Linked DNA regions of Cyanobium sp. PCC 7001. Each later gene encodes a partner of the first gene's protein in a complex. Links are inferred from orthologs where the notes say so. Each region holds a gene or a part of one and is shown in the gene's direction. Other genes may lie near its edges. The genes, in order: secA and secY.

The links.
Region 2: the proteins of secA (region 1) and secY are in contact, whole or in part, in a crystal structure (PDB 3DIN), measured with the Thermotoga maritima proteins. The link is inferred for Cyanobium sp. PCC 7001 from one-to-one orthologs. Residues at the interface, in WP_004082002.1 of Thermotoga maritima: Glu261, Ala262, Arg263, Lys300, Ala301, Arg302, Thr303, Ile304, Ile305, Leu323, Tyr324, Asp325, Pro326, Val329, Ser330, Tyr333, Ile336, Lys340, Phe345, Val349, Glu363, Phe364, Tyr374, Ser375, Gly376, Gly377, Glu393, Ile395, Thr482, Ser483; in WP_004081795.1 of Thermotoga maritima: Glu108, Gly109, Glu110, Glu111, Ala236, Glu237, Arg238, Arg239, Ile240, Thr241, Ile242, Gln243, Tyr244, Ala245, Arg246, Arg247, Val248, Thr249, Gly250, Arg251, Arg252, Val253, Tyr254, Gly256, Ala257, Ser258, Thr259, Tyr260, Leu261, Pro262.

What each region holds. Positions count from the first base shown.
Region 1 is NZ_DS990556.1:2,086,136-2,094,704, forward strand. What follows is about bases 2,962-6,435. They hold secA (preprotein translocase subunit SecA), read left to right. Parts: upstream 2,962-3,349; coding sequence 3,350-6,235; downstream 6,236-6,435. Other genes in these bases: CPCC7001_RS10280 (nucleoside-diphosphate sugar epimerase/dehydratase), read left to right, coding at 2,962-3,317; cysE (serine O-acetyltransferase), read right to left, coding at 6,239-6,435. Also shown: CPCC7001_RS10270 (N-acetylmuramoyl-L-alanine amidase), read left to right, coding at 1-440; CPCC7001_RS10275 (glycosyl transferase), read left to right, coding at 469-1,413; more of CPCC7001_RS10280, read left to right, coding at 1,410-2,961; more of cysE, read right to left, coding at 6,436-7,123; CPCC7001_RS10300 (GntR family transcriptional regulator), read right to left, coding at 7,222-8,211; CPCC7001_RS10305 (dienelactone hydrolase family protein), read left to right, coding at 8,337-8,569. UniProt on the Escherichia coli protein: Required for protein export, interacts with the SecYEG preprotein conducting channel.
Region 2 is NZ_DS990556.1:1,547,274-1,558,354, forward strand. The notes cover bases 7,985-10,962. They hold secY (preprotein translocase subunit SecY), read left to right. Parts: upstream 7,985-8,802; coding sequence 8,803-10,122; downstream 10,123-10,962. Other genes in these bases: rpsE (30S ribosomal protein S5), read left to right, coding at 7,985-8,212; rplO (50S ribosomal protein L15), read left to right, coding at 8,222-8,671; CPCC7001_RS07805 (adenylate kinase), read left to right, coding at 10,198-10,758; rpmJ (50S ribosomal protein L36), read left to right, coding at 10,853-10,962. In the rest of the region: rplC (50S ribosomal protein L3), read left to right, coding at 1-560; rplD (50S ribosomal protein L4), read left to right, coding at 575-1,210; CPCC7001_RS07720 (50S ribosomal protein L23), read left to right, coding at 1,203-1,505; rplB (50S ribosomal protein L2), read left to right, coding at 1,524-2,387; rpsS (30S ribosomal protein S19), read left to right, coding at 2,423-2,698; rplV (50S ribosomal protein L22), read left to right, coding at 2,702-3,055; rpsC (30S ribosomal protein S3), read left to right, coding at 3,076-3,804; rplP (50S ribosomal protein L16), read left to right, coding at 3,821-4,312; rpmC (50S ribosomal protein L29), read left to right, coding at 4,315-4,539; rpsQ (30S ribosomal protein S17), read left to right, coding at 4,556-4,807; rplN (50S ribosomal protein L14), read left to right, coding at 4,821-5,186; rplX (50S ribosomal protein L24), read left to right, coding at 5,188-5,544; rplE (50S ribosomal protein L5), read left to right, coding at 5,639-6,178; rpsH (30S ribosomal protein S8), read left to right, coding at 6,198-6,599; rplF (50S ribosomal protein L6), read left to right, coding at 6,616-7,155; rplR (50S ribosomal protein L18), read left to right, coding at 7,188-7,553; and 2 more genes. UniProt on the Escherichia coli protein: The central subunit of the protein translocation channel SecYEG. Consists of two halves formed by TMs 1-5 and 6-10.

The sequences.
Region 1 (8,569 bases):
GCCAGCGCATCCGCGCCGCTCTGGCCGGCAGTCCGCCCCCCGAAGCCGCCAAGCCCTCTCCCCTCGCCTTCCGCCGCGCCGCCACCATGACGGCCCGCGGCCAGGAGCTGGCGGTGGAGATCGACGAGCACGGCACCTCCTGGGCCCTCGCTGCCGATCTGCTGCGCCGCTACGAGATCCCCTTCGCCTGGGAGGCCAGCCGTCGCCGCATCCTGATCGGCAGCCTCGATGTGGCGCCCACCTACCGCCACGACCAGGTGCAGCCCGCGGTGGGCTGGCCCCTGTTCGAGATGACCCTGCTCAGCGGCCCCGCTCCGGTGATCCTGCGCGGCCTGCTGCGGGAGAGCCGGGCCTGGTGCCGCGTGCTCGAATTCGCCGAGGAGTTCGGCATCAGCGTGAGTTTCGAGCCGTTCACCCTGCTCGAGCGGCGGGGCGGTTAGGAGCCCGGCCGCGATGCCCCCACCCCCCATGGCCCCAGCTGGCGTCCTCGCCCTGGCAGCCGCGCTGCTCTCCTGGACCCTGCTGGGCCTGCTCCTGCCCGGGCTGCGCCGCGCCCTGCCCGACCATCCCAACGCCCGCAGCTCCCACCGGCGCGTCACCCCCCGCGGCGGCGGCGTGGTCTTCGCCCTGGTGGGCAGCGCTGGTGCCCTGCTGCTGGGCCTCCGCCTGCCAGCCCTCTGCCTGCCGCTGGCCCTGGTGGGCCTGCTCGACGACCGCCGCTCCCTTCCGCCCGGGCCGCGGCTGGCGGCCCAGCTGGCCACGGCGCTCCTCCTGGTGGGGCTGAGTCCGCTGGGGCAGTCGCCGTGGCTGGCGCTGCTGCTCGCCCTGGCCGCCACCGCCCTGATCAACCTCGTGAACTTCATGGACGGCCTCGACGGCCTGGTGGCGGGTTGCCTGGTGGTGTGGCTGGCCGCCGCCGCCTGGGGCGGCCAGCCGGCTCTCTGGCCCCTGGTGGGAGCCCTGCTCGGCTTCCTGCCCTGGAACTGGAGCCCGGCCCGGGTGTTCATGGGCGATGCGGGCAGCACCTTCCTCGGTGCGGTGCTCGCCAGTGCGGTGCTGGCGGCGCCGGGCTGGCGGGAGTCGTTGCCGCTGCTGCTGGTGGCCCTGCCCCTGCTGGGCGATGCCGGCGTGTGCCTGCTCCGGCGCCTGCGGGCCGGCCACCGCCTCTGGCAGGCCCACCGGCTGCACCTCTACCAGCGGCTGCAGCAGGCGGGCTGGAGCCACCGGCGGGTGGCCGGGCTCTACAGCGCCGCCACCGCCGCCCTGGCCCTGGCCTGGCGCCTGGGGGGCTGGCCCTGGCTGCTGGCCCTCGCCGCCGCCGTGCTGCTGCTGGGGGCGTGGCTGGAGCGCTGCGTGGCGGTGCCCTTTGACCCACCGCCTAGCGTGAGCGCCACCCTCTCGCCGCCAGGGTGACGCTTCCACCGCGCTGGCCCCGGCTTGGCCGCATCCCGCTGCTGCTGCGTCGCCTGCCCCTGCTGCTGGCCGATGTGGTGCTGCTGCCCCTGGCCGTGTGGCTCAGCTTCCTGCTGCGCCTGGCCGATCCCTGGCCGACGGAGCTGGAGCAGTCGCTCTGGCTGCTGCCCACCGTGCTGGTGATCGGCCTGCCCCTCTATGCCCTCAGCGGCCAGTACCGGGGGCTCACCCGCTACGTGGGCAGTGCTGCCCTCTACCAGCTGGCCATCCGCAACGCCCTGCTGGTGCTGCTGGTGGCCTTCGCCGGCCTACAGCTGCAGCTTCCGGCGCCGCCCCGCAGCAGCTGGCTGCTGCTCTGGATCCTGCTCACGGTGTTCACCGGCGGCCTGCGTTTCGCCCTGCGCGACCTGCTGCTCGGCCAGGCGCCCCCGGGGCCGCGGCCCCGGCGTCAGCGGGTGGTGATCGTGGGGGCGGATGCGGCCGCCGCCCAGCTGGCCGCCGCGTTGCGGCTCGGCCACGACACCCGCATCGCCGCCTTCCTCGACGACGACCCCGGCCTCTGGCACCGCACCCTCTACGGGGTGCCGGTGCTGCCTCCCGAGCGCCTACCGCGGCTGCTGCGCAGCAGCCGCGTGGATCAGCTCATCCTCTCCACCCCCTCGCTGCCCCAGGCTGAGCGTCGGCGCCTGCTGGCCAGCCTGCAGGGCTTCGGCGTGCCGGTGCTGCAGGTGCCCGCGGTGGAGGAGATCGCCTCGGGCCGCGCCACGATCGACACCCTGCGACCGGTGCCGATCGAGGACCTGCTCGGCCGCGAGAGCGTGCCGCCCGACCCCGCCCTGCTGGGGGCGGCGATCACCGGCCGCAGCGTGCTGGTGAGCGGAGCCGGCGGCTCGATCGGCTCCGAGCTCTGCCGCCAGATCCTGCGGCTGCGGCCGTCGCGGCTGGTGCTGCTCGAGCGCAGCGAGCTGGCCCTCTACGCGATCGGCCAGGAGCTGGCCGCCTGGGGCTCAGCCGTGCCGGTGGTGGAGGTGCTCGGCGACGTGGCCGAGCAGGCCTTCCTGGAGGGTGTGCTGCGCAGCCAGGCCGTGCAGGTGCTGTTCCATGCGGCCGCCTACAAGCACGTGCCGCTGGTGGAGGCCAACATCTGCGCCGGCCTGGCCAACAACCTCTTCGGCACCCGCAGCGCCCTCCAGGCCTCCCTGGCCTGCGGCCTGGAGCGCTTCACCCTCATCTCCACCGACAAGGCCGTGCGCCCCGCCAACGCCATGGGTGCCAGCAAGCGCCTGTGCGAGCTCCTGGTGCAGAACGCCGCCGCCGCTCAGGGGCGTCACCCCGAGCGCACGATCTGCTCGATGGTGCGCTTCGGCAACGTGCTCGGCTCCTCCGGCTCGGTGGTGCCCCTGTTCCGCCGCCAGATCGCCGCCGGCGGCCCCGTCACGGTGACCCACCCGGAGATCACCCGCTTCTTCATGACCATCCCCGAGGCGGTGCAGCTGGTGCTCCAGGCCAGCGCCATGGCCACCGGCGGTGAGGTGTTCCTGCTCGACATGGGGGAGCCGGTGCGGATCACCGACCTGGCCCGCCAGATGATCCAGCTCTCCGGCGCCAGCGTGCGCGATGCCGACCATCCCGACGGTGAGATCGAGATCCACTACACCGGTCTGCGGCCAGGCGAGAAGCTGCACGAGGAGCTGCTGCTGGGTTCCGCCAGCGACCCCACGGCCCACCCCCTGATCCGGCGGGCCCGCGAGGCCTCGCTGCAGCCCGAGCGTCTCGAGCCGCCGCTGGCTGCCCTGGAGGCCGCCCTGCGCCGCTGGGATGAGGCCGGCGCCCTCGCCGCCCTGCAGCGCCTGGTGCCCGACTACCACCCCGCGTCCACCGGGCTGGCCGGCCAGCCTCGGTAGGCTGCGGACCTGACCTGGTAGCCGTTCTCACCATGCTCAAGCTCCTGCTGGGTGACCCCAATGCCCGCAAGCTGAAGCGCTACCAGCCGGTCGTCTCCGACGTGAACCTGCTGGAGGAGGAGATCGCCCCCCTCTCGGACGACGAGCTGCGCGGCCTCACCGGCGAGTTCCGCCAGAAGCTGGCCAGCCATCAGGAGGAGTGCCGCAGCCGCGGGCTGACCCTCGAGGCCACCCTGGAGCGGGAGCGCAACCTGCTCGATGACCTGCTGCCCCAGGCCTTCGCCGTGGTGCGCGAGGCCGGCAAGCGGGTGCTCGGCATGCGCCACTTCGACGTGCAGCTGATCGGCGGCATGGTGCTCCATGACGGCCAGATCGCCGAGATGAAGACCGGCGAGGGCAAGACCCTGGTGGCCACCCTGCCCAGCTATCTCAACGCCCTCACCGGCCGCGGCGTGCACGTGGTGACGGTGAACGACTACCTGGCCCGCCGCGACGCCGAGTGGATGGGCCAGATCCACCGCTTCCTCGGCCTCTCGGTGGGGCTGATCCAGCAGGACATGACGCCCTATGACCGGCGCGACAACTACGCCTGCGACATCACCTACGCCACCAACTCAGAGCTCGGGTTCGACTACCTGCGCGACAACATGGCCACCGACATCGCCGAGGTGGTGCAGCGCGATTTCCACTACTGCGTGATTGACGAGGTCGACTCGATCCTGATCGATGAGGCCCGCACCCCCCTGATCATCTCCGGCCAGGTGGAAAGGCCCCAGGAGAAGTACCAGAAGGCGGCCGAGGTGGCCGAGCGGTTGGTGCGGGCGGCCGAGCTGGGCAAGGACGGCATCGACCCCGAAGGTGACTACGAGGTGGACGAGAAGCAGCGCAGCTGCACCCTCACCGACGAGGGCTTCGCCAAGGCGGAGGAGATGCTGGGGGTAAGCGATCTGTTCGACCCGGCCGATCCCTGGGCCCACTACATCAACAACGCCCTCAAGGCCAAGGAGCTGTTCATCAAGGACGTGAACTACATCGTGCGCGGCAGCGATGCCGTGATCGTGGATGAGTTCACCGGTCGCGTGATGCCGGGCCGCCGCTGGAGCGATGGCCAGCACCAGGCGATCGAGGCCAAGGAGAACCTGCCCATCCAGCCCGAAACCCAGACGCTCGCCTCGATCACCTATCAGAACTTCTTCCTGCTCTATCCCCGCCTGGCCGGCATGACCGGCACCGCCAAGACCGAGGAGGTGGAGTTCGAGAAGACCTACAAGCTCGAGGTCACCGTGGTGCCCACCAACCGGCCCCGCTCCCGCGCCGACTGGACCGACCAGGTGTACAAGACCGAGCCCGCCAAGTGGCGCGCCGTGGCCCTGGAGATCGCCGAGGTGAACAACTCCGGCCGCCCCGTGCTGGTGGGCACCACCAGTGTGGAGAAGTCGGAGCTGCTCTCCGCCCTGCTGGCCGAGCAGCAGATCCCCCACAACCTGCTCAACGCCAAGCCCGAGAACGTGGAGCGGGAGGCCGAGATCGTGGCCCAGGCCGGCCGTGCCGGCGCCGTGACCATCGCCACCAACATGGCCGGCCGCGGCACCGACATCATCCTGGGCGGCAACAGCGACTACATGGCCCGCCTCAAGCTGCGGGAGGTGCTGCTGCCCGTGCTGGTGCGGCCCGAGGAGGGCCACCGCCCGCCGGTGCCTCTGCAGCGCTCCGCCGAGGTCTCCGGCTTCGGCGGCGGCAGGGGCGGCAAGGGGGCCTCCCCCAACGGTTCCGCCCCCAGCGAAGCCCGGGCCATCGGCGCCCTCTATCCCTGCGAGCTGCCCGAGGAGCAGGAGCTCGCCCTGGTGACCCTCTCCCGCGAGCTGGTGAAGGCCTGGGGTGATCGCAGCCTCACCGTGCTCGAGCTGGAGGACCGCATCGCCCAGGCCGCAGAGAAGGCCCCCACCGACGACCCCCAGATCCAGCAGCTGCGCGAGTGCATCAATGCGGTGAAGGCCACCTACGACGCGGTGGTGAAACAGGAGGAGGCCAGGGTGCGTGAGGCCGGCGGTCTGCACGTGATCGGCACCGAGCGCCACGAATCCCGTCGGGTCGACAACCAGCTGCGCGGCCGTGCCGGTCGCCAGGGCGACCCCGGCTCCACCCGCTTCTTCCTCTCCCTGGAGGACAACCTGCTGCGGATCTTCGGCGGCGATCGGGTGGCGGGCCTGATGAATGCCTTCCGCGTGGAGGAGGACATGCCGATCGAATCCGGCATGCTCACCCGCTCGCTGGAGGGGGCCCAGAAGAAGGTGGAGACGTACTACTACGACATCCGCAAGCAGGTGTTCGAGTACGACGAGGTGATGAACAACCAGCGCAAGGCGGTGTATGCCGAGCGCCGACGCGTGCTGGAGGGCCGCGAGCTCAAGCAGCAGGTGATCGGCTATGGCGAGCGCACCATCGACGACATCGTGGAGGCCTACGTGAATCCTGACCTGCCGCCCGAGGAGTGGGATCTCAGCCGCCTGGTGGCCAAGGTGAAGGAGTTCATCTACCTGCTGGAGGATCTCGAGCCCGAGCAGCTCAAGGGCCTGGGCACCGAGGAGCTCAAGGCCTTTCTGCAGGAGCAGATGCGCAATGCCTACGACATCAAGGAGGGCCAGATCGAGCAGCAGCGGCCGGGCCTGATGCGGGAAGCCGAGCGCTTCTTCATCCTCCAGCAGATCGACACCCTCTGGCGCGAACACCTCCAGGCGATGGATGCCCTGCGCGAATCGGTGGGTCTGCGCGGCTACGGCCAGAAGGATCCGCTGATCGAATACAAGAACGAGGGCTACGACATGTTCCTTGAGATGATGACCCAGATGCGCCGCAACGTGATCTATTCGATGTTCATGTTCCAGCCGGCCCCCGCCCCCCAGGGCGCCACCGTCTGAAGCTCAGCGGGTGGTGCCGGGGTTGTCGCCCAGGAACTCCAGGATCTCCCGGTCCTTGAGGTTCTGGGCCTCGCCGCGGCAGGGCTCCAGCAGGGGCCGGCCCGCCGCCACCTCCCGCAGGCAGGCCTGGGCCCGCGCCAGCTCCCCCTCCAGGGCGTCGATCCGCTCCATCAGGTTGCGGATGACCCGCGCCTCGGTGTCGGGCAGGGCCGAGTGGGCCAGCGGATCCACCCGCACGCCGCTCTGGTGCACCACCCGCCCCGGGATGCCCACCACGGTGGAGTCGGGCTCCACGTCGCGCAGCACCACCGAGCCCGCCCCGATGCGGGTGTTGGCCCCCACCGTGATCGCGCCGAGCACCTTGGCGCCGGCGCCCACCACCACGTTCTCGGCCAGGGTGGGGTGCCGCTTGCCGTGGGCCTTGCCGGTGCCGCCCAGGGTCACCCCCTGGTAGAGCAGGCAGTTGTCGCCCACCACGGTGGTTTCGCCGATCACCACGCCCATGCCGTGGTCGATGAACACCCCGTGGCCGATCTGGGCTCCCGGGTGGATCTCGATGCCGGTGAGCAGCCGCCCCACCTGGCTCAGCAGCCGCGGCAGCAGCGGCAGGCCACCGCGCCAGAGCCGGTGGCTGATGCGGTGCAGCACCAGGGCGTGCAGTCCGGGATAACACAGCAGGATCTCGAGCGTGCCCCGGGCGGCGGGGTCGCGCTCCTTGATGATTGCCAGGTCGGCCCGGATTGCCTTGAACATGCAGGCATCCTGCCGGACCCCGGCGGCGTTTGACCGAGGGGCCCCCGCTCGTGCATGATCAGCCCGTCGGCGATGCCGGCCAGCCCCTGGCAGCGGTTTCAGCCGCAGCCCGCGGTGCCTGCGGATGTAGCTCAGTGGTAGAGCATCTCCTTGCCAAGGAGAGGGTCGAGAGTTCGAATCTCTTCATCCGCTTGTCGAGACAGCTGTGGAGCCAGCTGGTCGAGTGGCCTGCCCTAGGCGGCCATCACGCCGATCTCCTTGCGGAGCTGATCGATCGTGGCGCTGCCCAGGTAGCTCTGGGCGCAGTGCACCACCGGCATGCGCATCAGCTGGGCCCGGTTCTGACGCAGGCTCTGCTCCACCAGTGGCAGGCTCGGCCGGTCGCACAGCACATGGCTGGCCGCCCGCAGCAGGGCCAGCAGCCGGCTGCCGGTGTCGGGGTTGGCCGTCATCACCAGCAGTTCGTTGCCCCGCAGGCTGTGCAGGATCACCTCGGCGGCCCGCAGGATGCCGGGGCTGATGCTCACCAGCCCCACGCAGCTGCCGGCCCGCAGCTCCTTGAGCAGACCGAGCTCGTGGCGGAAGTCGTTGAGGTCCACCGGCACCGCCCGCACCCCGTGGCGCTTGGCGATCTCCTCCACCGGCTGCAGGAAGTAGCGGCTGGTCACCACCGTGCCGTTGTTCGAGGTTTCCAGCACCCCCTCCAGCTCCTCCATCGGCACCACCTCCACCGGCACCTCCAGGTTCGGGGCCAGCTCCTCGGCGATCAGCATCGAGGCGCCGATGTCCTCCCGCGGCGTGCTCACCAGCACGCGGGCGCCGCAGCGCAGCCGCCAGTCGATCTCGCGGGTGAGCATGTCGCGCGCCTGCTGCAGGGTGCAGCCGCCGTTGAGCAGGCCGTCGATGCTCTCGCGCACCTGGCGGTCGAGGTCGGGCAGGGCCCGGCTGCGGGGGCCCGGCGGCGGCTTGATCTCGCGCGGCTTCTGCTGGTCGCGCACGTAGATGCCGGAGCCCGCCATGGCCTCCACCACGCCGTCGGTCTCCAGCTGCCGGTACACCTTGCTGATCGTGTTGCGGTGCAGGCCGGTCTGCATCGCCAGCTGGCGCGTGCTGGGCAGCCGGTGACCGGGCGGGTAGTGGCGCGCCGCGATCGCGAAGCAGATCTGGTTGTAGAGCTGGGTCGACGCCGGGATGTCGCTTTCCTGCTGGATGTGGAATCGCACGCCGGAGTGGGCCTGGGGAGCAGGGGCACACCTTACGGAGCATCCGCCACGCGGACAATCCCCCCGTTGGCATACGGGAGTGTGCCGGTTCGTGGCCAGAATCGGCGCAGCGATCCCTGGCTTCCATGGCTGCCGCCGCTCCCCTGCCGGTGCTCTCCGGCTGGCAGAACCTCACCGCCGAGGGTGCCGTGCCGCTGCGCTGCTGGTGGGCCCGGCCGGAGGGCCGGGCGCCGCGGGCGGCGGTGGTGGTGCTGCCTGAGGTGTTCGGCCTCAACAGCTGGGTGCGCTCCGTGGCGGATCGCCTCGCCGCCGCCGGCTACGCCGCCCTGGCCCTGCCGATCTTCGCCCGCACCGCCCC
Region 2 (11,081 bases), 530 kb from region 1 along the record:
CTGGCCCCTGCCGCATCACCCAGATCAAATCCACCGGCACCGACGGCTACAACGCCGTGCAGCTCGGTTTCGGCGACATTCGCGAGAAGCTCGTGAACAAGCCTGCCCAGGGCCACCTCGCCAAATCCGGCGAGGAGCTGCTCCGCCACCTCAAGGAATACCGGGTCGACAGCCTGGATGGTCTCGAGCTCGGCGGTGCAGTCACCGTCGCCGCCTTCGAGCCCGGCCAGAAGGTCGACGTGAGCGGCGACACCATGGGCCGTGGCTTCGCGGGTTACCAGAAGCGCCACGGCTTCAGCCGCGGCCCCATGACCCACGGTTCCAAGAACCATCGCGAGCCCGGTTCCACCGGCGCCGGAACCACCCCGGGCCGGGTCTACCCCGGCAAGCGGATGGCCGGCCGTTACGGCGGCAAGCAGACCACCACCCGTGGTCTGGTGATCCTGAAGGTGGACACCGAGCGGAATCTGCTGGTGGTGAAGGGATCGGTGCCCGGCAAGCCCGGCGCGCTGCTCAACATCCGCCCGGCGAACCGGGTGGGCGCCAACGCCGGGAACTGAGGAGGACCGAGAACATGGCTCACTGTGTGATTCGCGACTGGCAGGGCAAGGAGGCCGGCAAGGCCGACCTTGACCTGAAGGTCGCCAAGGAAAGCTCCGCCACCGACCTGGTGCACCGCGCCGTGGTGCGCCAGCTGGCCCACGCCCGCCAGGGCACGGCCAGCACCCTCACCCGGGCCGAAGTGGCCGGTGGTGGCCGCAAGCCCTACAAGCAGAAGGGAACCGGCCGGGCCCGCCAGGGCTCCATCCGCACCCCGCTGCGTCCGGGCGGTGGCGTGGTGTTCGGGCCCAAGCCCCGCAGCTACGCACTGGCGATGAACCGCAAGGAGCGTCGCCTGGCCCTCCGCACCGCGCTGATGAGCCGGGTGGAGGACATCACCGTGGTGAAGGGCTTCGGCGCCGGGCTCGACACTCCCAAAACCAAGGAGATCACCGCCGCCCTCACCCGCCTCGGCATCGAGGCCGGCGCCAAGGTGCTGGTGATCCTCGACAACGCCTCCGAGGCCGTGCGCAAGTCCGTGCGGAACCTCGAGAAGGTGAAGCTGATCGCCGCCGATCAGCTCAACGTGTTCGACCTGCTCCACGCCAACAAGCTGGTGGTGAGCGAGGAGGCACTCGCGAAGATTCAGGAGGTCTACGGCGATGGCTGAACGTTTTGCAGGCCGGCTCGCGGATGTGATCCGCAGGCCGCTGATCACCGAGAAGGCCACCCGTGCCCTCGAACTGAACCAGTACACCTTCGAGGTGGACCATCGGGCCGCCAAGCCCGACATCAAGGCCGCCGTCGAAACCCTCTTCGACGTGAAGGTGGTGGGCGTGAGCACCATGAACCCGCCGCGTCGCACCCGCCGCGTCGGCCGCTTCGCCGGCAAGCGCGCCCAGGTCAAGAAAGCGGTGGTGCGCCTGGCCGAGGGCAACGCCATCCAGCTGTTCCCTGAGTCCTGAGGAGGGGTCTGAAACCACATGGCAATCCGTAACTACCGCCCCACCACGCCCGGCACCCGCACCCGCGTCGCCAGTGACTTCACCGAAGTCACCGGCCGCGGTCGGGAGCGGGGCCTGGTGGTGGCCAAGCACCGCCGCAAGGGCCGCAACAACCGCGGCGTGATCACCTGCCGCCATCGCGGCGGCGGCCACAAGCGCCTCTATCGCCTCGTCGACTTCCGCCGGGACAAGCACGGCGTGGTGGCGAAGGTGGCGGCCATCCACTACGACCCCCACCGCAATGCCCGGCTGGCCCTGCTCTTCTACGCCGATGGCGAGAAGCGCTACATCCTGGCCCCCGCCGGGATCGAGATCGGCCAGCAGGTGGTGTCCGGCCCCGAGTCCCCGATCGAGACCGGCAATGCCCTGCCGCTCTCGGCCATCCCCCTGGGCTCCAGCGTTCACAACGTGGAGCTGTACGCCGGTCGCGGCGGCCAGATGGTGCGCACCGCCGGTGCCAGCGCCCAGGTGATGGCCAAGGAAGGTGACTATGTCGCTCTCAAGCTGCCCTCCACCGAGGTGCGCCTGGTGCGCCGCGAGTGCTACGCCACCCTCGGCGAAGTGGGCAACTCCGAGGTGCGCAACACCAGCCTGGGCAAGGCCGGTCGCAAGCGCTGGCTGGGCCGCCGCCCCGAGGTGCGCGGCTCGGTGATGAACCCCTGCGACCACCCCCACGGTGGTGGTGAGGGCCGTGCTCCGATCGGCCGCTCCGGCCCCGTCACCCCCTGGGGCAAGCCGGCCCTCGGCCTCAAGACCCGCAAGCGGAACAAGCCCAGCAACCGGTTTGTGCTCCGGAAACGTCGCCGCACCTCCAAGCGGAGCCGTGGCGGACGCGATTCCTGATGAACCACACCGCTTTGCCCGCTTCCTGAACCGCTATGGGACGTTCACTCAAAAAAGGCCCGTTTGTCGCCGACAGCCTGCTTCGCAAGGTTGAAAAGCAAAACGCCGCCAACGACAAGACCGTGATCAAGACCTGGTCACGCGCTTCCACCATCCTGCCGATGATGATCGGCCACACGATCGCCGTTCACAACGGCAAATCGCACGTGCCGGTCTATGTCACCGAGCAGATGGTGGGCCACAAGCTCGGGGAATTCGCCCCCACCCGCACCTTCCGGGGCCACATCAAGGACAAAAAGGGAGGCCGTTGATCCATGGCTAACACCGCTCCGAATCAGGCGCTCGCCCACGGCCGCTACATCCGCGGTTCCGTGAGCAAGGTGCGCCGGGTTCTCGACCAGATCCGCGGCCGCACCTACCGCGAGGCGCTGATCATGCTCGAGTTCATGCCCTACCGCTCCACCGGACCCATCACCAAGGTGCTGCGCAGCGCCGTGGCCAACGCCGAGCACAACCTCGGCATGGATCCGGCCAGCCTGGTGGTCACCACCGCCAGCGCTGACATGGGCCCCTCCATGAAGCGCTACCGGCCCCGAGCACAGGGTCGCGCCTACGCGATCAAGAAACAGACCTGCCACATCAGCATTGCTGTGGCTCCTTCCGCCTGACCCCCGAGGACACCGCACCGATGGGACACAAAATCCATCCAACCGGCCTGCGCCTGGGGATCACCCAGGACCACCGCTCCCGCTGGTACGCCCCGAGCAAGACCTATCCCACCCTCCTCCAGGAGGACGATCGGATCCGCAAGTTCATCCACAAGAAGTACGGCGCCGCCGGTATTTCCGATGTGCTGATCGCCCGCAAGGCGGACCAGCTCGAAGTGGAGCTCAAGACCGCCCGCCCCGGCGTGCTGGTGGGCCGCCAGGGCAGCGGCATCGAAGATCTCCGCAACGGCATCCAGAAGACCGTGGGTGATGCGAACCGTCAGGTGCGCATCAACGTGGTGGAAGTGGAGCGCGTCGACGCCGACGCCTTCCTGCTGGCCGAATACATCGCCCAGCAGCTGGAGAAGCGGGTGGCCTTCCGCCGGGTGATCCGCATGGCCGTGCAGCGGGCCCAGCGGGCCGGCGTGCTGGGCCTGAAGATCCAGGTGAGCGGCCGTCTCAACGGCGCCGAGATCGCCCGCACCGAGTGGACCCGGGAAGGCCGGGTGCCGCTGCACACCCTGCGCGCCGACATCGACTACGCCACCAAGCTGGCCAGCACCACCTACGGGGTGCTGGGCATCAAGGTGTGGGTGTTCAAGGGCGAGGTGTTGCCGGGCCAGAAGGAGCAACTGCCCGTGGGCGCCGCTCCCCGCCGCCGGACCAGCCGGCAGCCCCAACAGTTCGAAGACCGTTCGAACCAGGAGTGATCAGGAGGCCTGAACCATGCTGAGTCCAAGACGCGTCAAGTTCCGCAAGCAACAGCGAGGCCGCATGCGCGGCGTCGCCACGCGCGGCAACACCATCGCCTTCGGGGAGTTCGCCCTGCAGGCCCAGGAGTGCGGGTGGATCACCTCCCGCCAGATCGAAGCCAGTCGTCGCGCCATGACCCGCTACGTCAAGCGGGGCGGCAAGATCTGGATCCGGATCTTTCCCGACAAGCCGGTCACCATGCGCCCCGCCGAGACCCGCATGGGTTCCGGCAAGGGCAACCCGGAGTTCTGGGTGGCGGTGATCAAGCCCGGGCGCATCCTGTTCGAGATGGGCGGTGCCGACATCACCCCCGAGATCGCACGGGAAGCCATGCGCCTGGCGCAGTACAAGCTGCCCGTGAAGACCAAGTTCCTCACCCTGGACGACCAGCCGGTCGCCGGTGGTGAAGCCCCTGCAGCTGCTGCTTCGGTCACGGCCGAGCCTGCCAACACTGTGGAGTCCTGACCATGGCCCTTCCTGCCATCACCGACGTGCGCAAGCTCACGGACGTTGACATCACCGAGCAGATCGACGCCACCCGGCGTGAACTGTTCGACCTGCGCTTCCAGCAGGCCACCCGCCGTCTGGAAAATCCGCACCGCTTCAAGAAAGCCCGCATCAAGCTGGCCCACCTGCTCACGGTGCAGAACGAGCGCAAGGCCTCCGCAGCCCCGGCTGATTCAGCTACCTGATACCCCCCTCGATCCCATGGCACTCAAGGAAAGGGTCGGCACCGTCGTCAGCGACAAGATGGACAAGACGGTGGTGGTGGCGGTGGAAAACCGCTTCCCCCATCCCATCTACCAGAAGACGGTGAGCCGCACCAAACGCTACAAAGCTCACGACGAAGACAACAGCTGCAAGGTGGGCGACCGGGTTCGCATCACCGAAACCCGCCCCCTCAGCCGCACCAAGCGCTGGACCGTGGCCGAGGTGCTCAACACCTCCGCCGCCACTTGACGAGGAACGACCGATGATTCAACAGGAAACGTTTCTCAACGTCGCTGACAACAGCGGCGCCAAGCGCATCCAGTGCATCCGCGTGCTGGGCACCAACCGTCGCTATGCCCACGTGGGCGATGTGATCGTGGCCGCCGTGAAGGACGCCATGCCCAACATGGGCGTCAAGAAATCGGATGTGGTCAAGGCCGTGGTGGTGCGCACCAAGGCCACCCTGCGCCGCGACACCGGCAATGCCATCCGCTTCGATGACAACGCCGCGGTGATCCTGGGCAACGAGAACAACCCGAAGGGCACGCGGGTTTTCGGTCCGGTGGCCCGCGAACTGCGGGAGCGCAACTTCACCAAGATCGTGTCCCTCGCCCCGGAGGTGATCTGACATGGCAACCGCAACCCCGAAAGCCACCACCGCGACGCGCACCAAGATGCGCATCAAGAAGGGCGACACCGTGCAGGTGATCGCCGGCAAGGACAAGGGCAAGACCGGTGAGGTGCTCCGCACCCTTCCCTACGAGAACCGGGTGGTGGTGCAGGGCATCAACCTGCGCACCCGTCACGTCAAACCCACCCAGGAGGGCGAGACCGGCCGGATCGTCACCGAGGAGGCCTCCCTGCACGCCTCCAATGTGATGCTCTTCTCCACCAGCAAGAACGTGGCGAGCCGGGTCGAGATCGTCGTCGAGAGCGACGGCACCAAGAAACGCCGCCTCAAGAAGACCGGCGAAATCCTCGACTGATCCCTTCAGCCCCAACGCCTACAGCCACCTTTCCTTTCCCGATTCCCCGTCCGCCTTCTGACCCAGCCCAGAAGCGCATCCCCTTTCCCCCGCCATGTCCCTCAAACAGCGCTACCGGGAGACGATTCAGCCCAAGCTCCTCAAGGACCTGAATCTCTCCAACGTCCACGAAGTCCCGAAGGTGGTCAAGGTCACCGTCAACCGGGGCCTGGGTGAAGCCGCCCAGAACGCCAAGGCCCTGGAGGCCTCCATCGCCGAACTGGCCACCATCACCGGTCAGAAGGTGGTGGTGACGAGGGCCAAGAAAGCCATCGCCGGCTTCAAGATCCGCCAGGGGATGCCGATCGGGGTGGCCGTCACCCTGCGGGGTGAGCGGATGTATGCGTTCCTCGAGCGCCTGATCCATCTGGCGCTGCCCCGCATCCGCGACTTCCGCGGCGTCAGCCCCAAGAGCTTCGACGGCCGTGGCAACTACACCCTGGGGATTCGGGAACAGATCATCTTCCCTGAGATCTCGTTCGACAAGATCGACGCGATTCGTGGCATGGACGTCACGATCGTGACCAGCGCCCGTAACGACGAAGAGGGCCGGGCCCTCCTCCGCGAGATGGGAATGCCGTTCCGCAGCAACTGAGCCCTCTTCGGACCCGACCATGGCCAATCACGACCCGATTTCCGACATGCTCACCCGCATCCGCAATGCGAGTGAGAAACGTCACGAGACCACCCGAATCCCCGCCTCGCGCCTGCTCCGCAGCATCGCCACCGTGCTGCAGCAGGAAGGCTTCATCGCCGGCATCAGCGAAGAAGGCGAGGGCGTGCAGAAGCACCTCGTGGTGGAACTGAAGTACAGCGGCAAGCACCGCCAGCCCACGATCCGCTCCGTGCAGCGCGTCAGCAAGCCCGGTCTGCGCATCTACAAGAACAACCGCCAGCTGCCCAAGGTGCTCGGTGGCCTCGGGGTGGCCATCATCTCCACCTCCAAGGGGGTGATGAGCGACCGCGACGCCCGCAAGCAGGGCGTGGGTGGTGAAGTGCTCTGCTACGTCTACTGATCAGGGAGATTGATTCATGTCACGTATTGGTAAAGCGCCCATCCCCGTGCCCGACAAGGTCACCGTCAGCCTCAGCGGCCTCGCGGTGACCGTGAAGGGTCCCAAGGGGGAACTGAGCCGCACCCTCCCCGAGGGGGTTTCCGTTGCCCAGGAGGGCAGCACCATCGTCGTCAGCCCCACCAGCGAGAGCCGCCGCTCCCGTGAACGCCACGGCCTCTGCCGCACCCTGGTGGCCAACATGGTCGAGGGCGTCAGCCAGGGCTACACCCGCAAGCTCGAGATCGTCGGGGTGGGCTACCGCGCCGCCGTCCAGGGCAAGAAGCTCGTGGTCTCGGCCGGTTACAGCCACCCGGTGGAGATGGTGCCCCCCGATGGGGTCACCTTCACCGTCGAGGGCACCACCACCGTGCTCGTCTCCGGCGCCGACAAGGAGCTGGTGGGCAACGAAGCCGCCAAGGTGCGCGCCATCCGCCCGCCCGAGCCCTACAAGGGCAAGGGCATCAAATATGCGGGCGAGCGCATCCTGCGCAAGGCCGGCAAGACCGGCAAGAAATGAGGTCTGCCTGAGCGTCCTTACCCTGTACTGCCATGTCATCCCCCTCCCGCAAAGAGCAGACCCAGAAGCGCCACCGCCGTCTGCGTCGCCATCTCACCGGCACCGCCGAGCGTCCGCGCCTGGCCGTGTTCCGCTCCAACAACCACATCTACGCCCAGGTCATCGACGATGCCGCCCAGAGCACGCTGTGCTCGGCGTCGACGGTGGACAAGGAGCTGCGTCCGAGCGTGACGGCCGCCGGCACCTGCGAAGCCTCCGTGGCCGTGGGCCAGCTCGTCGCCAAGCGTGCCCTGGCCAAGGGCATCTCCCAGGTGGTCTTCGATCGCGGCGGCAACCTGTACCACGGCCGGGTCAAGGCCCTGGCTGACGCCGCCCGGGAAGCGGGCCTTCAGTTCTGATCCCGACTTTCACCATGACCGAAACCAACGACCAAGTTCAATCCAACGCCGTTCCCGCCGCGGCCGACGTTCCGGCGGCAGCGGAGGGCCAGCAGGAGCGCCGGGGTGGCCGCGGCGAGGGCCGGGGTGAGCGCCGCGGCGGCCGGGGCCGCGACAACCGCCGCGGTCAGGAGCGCGACTCCGAGTGGCAGGAGCGGGTCGTGCAGATCCGTCGCGTCTCCAAGACCGTCAAGGGCGGCAAGAAGATGAGCTTCCGCGCCATCGTGGTGGTGGGCAACGAGAAGGGCCAGGTCGGCGTCGGCGTCGGCAAGGCCGGGGACGTGATCGGTGCCGTGCGCAAGGGTGTGGCCGACGGCAAGAAGCACCTGGTCAAGGTGCCCCTCACCCGCAGCAACTCCATCCCCACCCTGAGCAACGGCCGCGATGGCGCCGCCAGCGTGCTGCTGCGTCCCGCCGCTCCCGGTACCGGGGTGATCGCCGGTGGTTCGATCCGCACGGTGCTGGAGCTGGCCGGAATCAAGAACGTGCTGGCCAAGCGCCTGGGGTCCAAGACCCCCCTCAACAACGCCCGCGCCGCCATGCAGGCCCTCGCCGGCCTTCGCACCCACAAGGAGACCGCCAAGGAGCGGGGCATCTCCCTTGAGCAGATCTACTCCTGAGGCCTCCCGATGAGCATCACACTGCAATCGCTTCAAGCCAACCCCGGCGCCCGGCGCCGCAAACTGCGCAAGGGCCGCGGCATCGCCGCCGGCCAGGGCGCCAGCTGCGGTTTCGGCATGCGGGGCCAGAAGTCCCGGTCGGGCCGGCCCACCCGCCCCGGTTTCGAGGGTGGCCAGATGCCCCTCTACCGGCGCGTGCCGAAGCTGAAGCACTTCGAGCTGGTGAACCGCAAGGAATTCACCGTGGTGAACGTGGCCCGGCTGGCGGAGTGCCCCGCCGGCAGCACGGTGAACCTCGACACCCTGGTGAAGCAGGGCATCGTGACCAGCCCCAAGCATCCCCTCAAGGTGCTAGGCAACGGCGATCTGTCGGTGAAGCTCACCGTGCAGGCCTCGGCCTTCACGGCCAGTGCCCGCGCCAAGATCGAAGCCGCCGGCGGCAGCTGCGACGTCATCTGACTCCCGCCCTCGCCAGCCCCGCCCGGCCGTCGCCCTAGGGTCTGAGCCGTCTGCCGGACTGCGGTGGACGGCTTTTTGATGCCGGCACCCATCCGGCCGGCCGCTTCTCCCTTTCCCCCTGCCCAACCACCATGCTTCTCAGTCGGGGACGCAACCCCAGCGCCGGAGAGATCCTCAGCCAGCTGGTTCAGTCCAAGGGACTGCGCGATCGGGTGATCACCACCCTCGGCCTGCTGCTGCTGGTGCGGCTCGGCATCTACATCCCCGTTCCCGGCATCGACCGGGTGGCCTTCCAGGATTTCCTCTCCCGCGGCGGCCAGCTGATCGGCTTCCTGGACATCTTCACTGGCGGTGGCCTCTCCACCCTCGGCGTGTTCGCACTGGGGATCCTGCCCTTCATCAACGCCTCGATCATCATCCAGCTGCTCACGGCAGCCCTGCCGCAGCTGGAGGATCTCCAGAAGAACGAAGGGGAGGCCGGACGGCGCAAGATCGCCCAGATCACCCGCTACGTGGCGCTGGGCTGGGGGATTCTGCAGAGCACCGTGTTCGCCCTGATCCTGCGGCAGTACGCCACCGAGGGGCTCTCGGAACCGGTGTTCGTGCTGCAGACCGCCCTGGCCCTTGTCACCGGCTCGATGATCGTGATGTGGATCAGCGAGGTGATCACCGAGCGGGGCATCGGCCAGGGGGCCTCCCTGGTGATCTTCGTGAACATCGTGGCCACCCTGCCGCGGGCCCTCGGCTCCACGATCGAACTGGCGCAGAGCGGTGACCGGAGCACCGTGGGAGGCATCGTGGTGCTCGTGCTGGTGTTCCTGCTCACGATCGTGGGCATCATCTTCGTGCAGGAGGGCAACCGGCGGATCCCGATCGTGAGCGCCAAGCGCCAGGTGGGCGGGGTGAACCTGCTGGCGGCCCGTCAGAGCTACCTGCCGCTCAAGCTCAACGCCGGCGGTGTGATGCCGATCATCTTCGCCTCGGCCGTGGTGTTCCTCCCCCTCACGATCGCCAACCTCACCCGCAGCCCCTGGCTGATCCAGGTGGCGGGTTACCTCAATCCGAACAGCAGCACCCCCTGGCTCTACGCCCTGGTGTTCTTCGGGCTGATCGTGGGCTTCTCCTTCTTCTACGCCTCGCTCACCGTGAACCCGGTGGACATCGCCACCAACCTCAAGCGCGGTGGTGTGGCCGTGCCCGGCGTCCGTCCGGGATCGGCCACGGCCGCCTACCTGGGGGGGGTGCAGAATCGGCTCACCCTGCTGGGCGCCCTCTTCCTCGGGGCCGTGGCGATCATCCCCTCGGCGGTGGAGGGGGCGACCCAGGTGCGCACCTTCCAGGGCCTGGGGGCCACCTCGCTGCTGATTCTGGTGGGGGTGGCCATCGACACGGCCAAGCAGGTGCAGACCTACGTGATCTCCCAGCGCTACGAGGGGATGGTGCGGCAGTAGTCGGCCTTCCCGTTCCCTCTCCGCCCTCCAGCCCTTCGATCCCCGGCCCTTCGCTCCCCCGATGAAGCACCTCCGATGAAGCAACGCGTTCTGTTCCTCGGCCCCCCCGGAGCCGGCAAGGGCACCCAGGCCCAGCAGCTGGCCAGCTCCCATGCCCTCCTGCACCTCTCCACCGGCGACCTGCTGCGGGGCGAGGTGGCCGCCGGTACCGCCCTCGGCCAGGAGGCCGCGGCCGTGATGGCCCGCGGCGAACTGGTGAGCGACGCCCTGGTGCTGGCCATCGTGCGCAGCCGCCTGGAACAGCAGGCCGCTTCCGGCGGCGGCGGCTGGTTGCTGGATGGGTTCCCCCGCAACCTCACCCAGGCCGAGGCGCTGGAGGGGCTGCTGGAGGACCTCGGCCAGCAGATCGAAGTGGTGGTGCTGATGGAACTTGACGATGCCGTGCTGCTGCAGCGGCTGCTGGGGCGGGGCCGCGAGGATGACAACGAGGCGGTGATCCGCCACCGGCTGGAGGTGTACCGGGATCAGACGGCTCCGCTGATCCGCTTCTACAGCGACCGGGGCCTCCTCCAGTCCGTCGATGCCAGCGGCGAGGTGGAGACCGTGGGGCAGCGCATCGCCGCCCTGCTGGACTGAGCCCTGCGCACGGAGACCCTGCGGAAGGGTCAACCGGAACCCGTTGACCACTGTGGTATGGTGGCGGTTTGCAAATTCGGAGAGCACAACGCCCATGAAGGTGCGTGCCTCAGTCAAGAAGATGTGCGACAAGTGCCGGGTGATCCGCCGCCATGGCCGGGTGATGGTCATCTGCACCAACCCCAAGCACAAGCAGCGCCAGGGCTGACCCCAGCCCGGCTCGGCCGCCAGAGCCGCTGCCCCGTCCTGCCTCCCCTCCCGAAGGCCTGACTGAACCCTCGGCCCGGCTCCGCCGGCCTCCAGCCCCACCGCGGGCTCCCCTG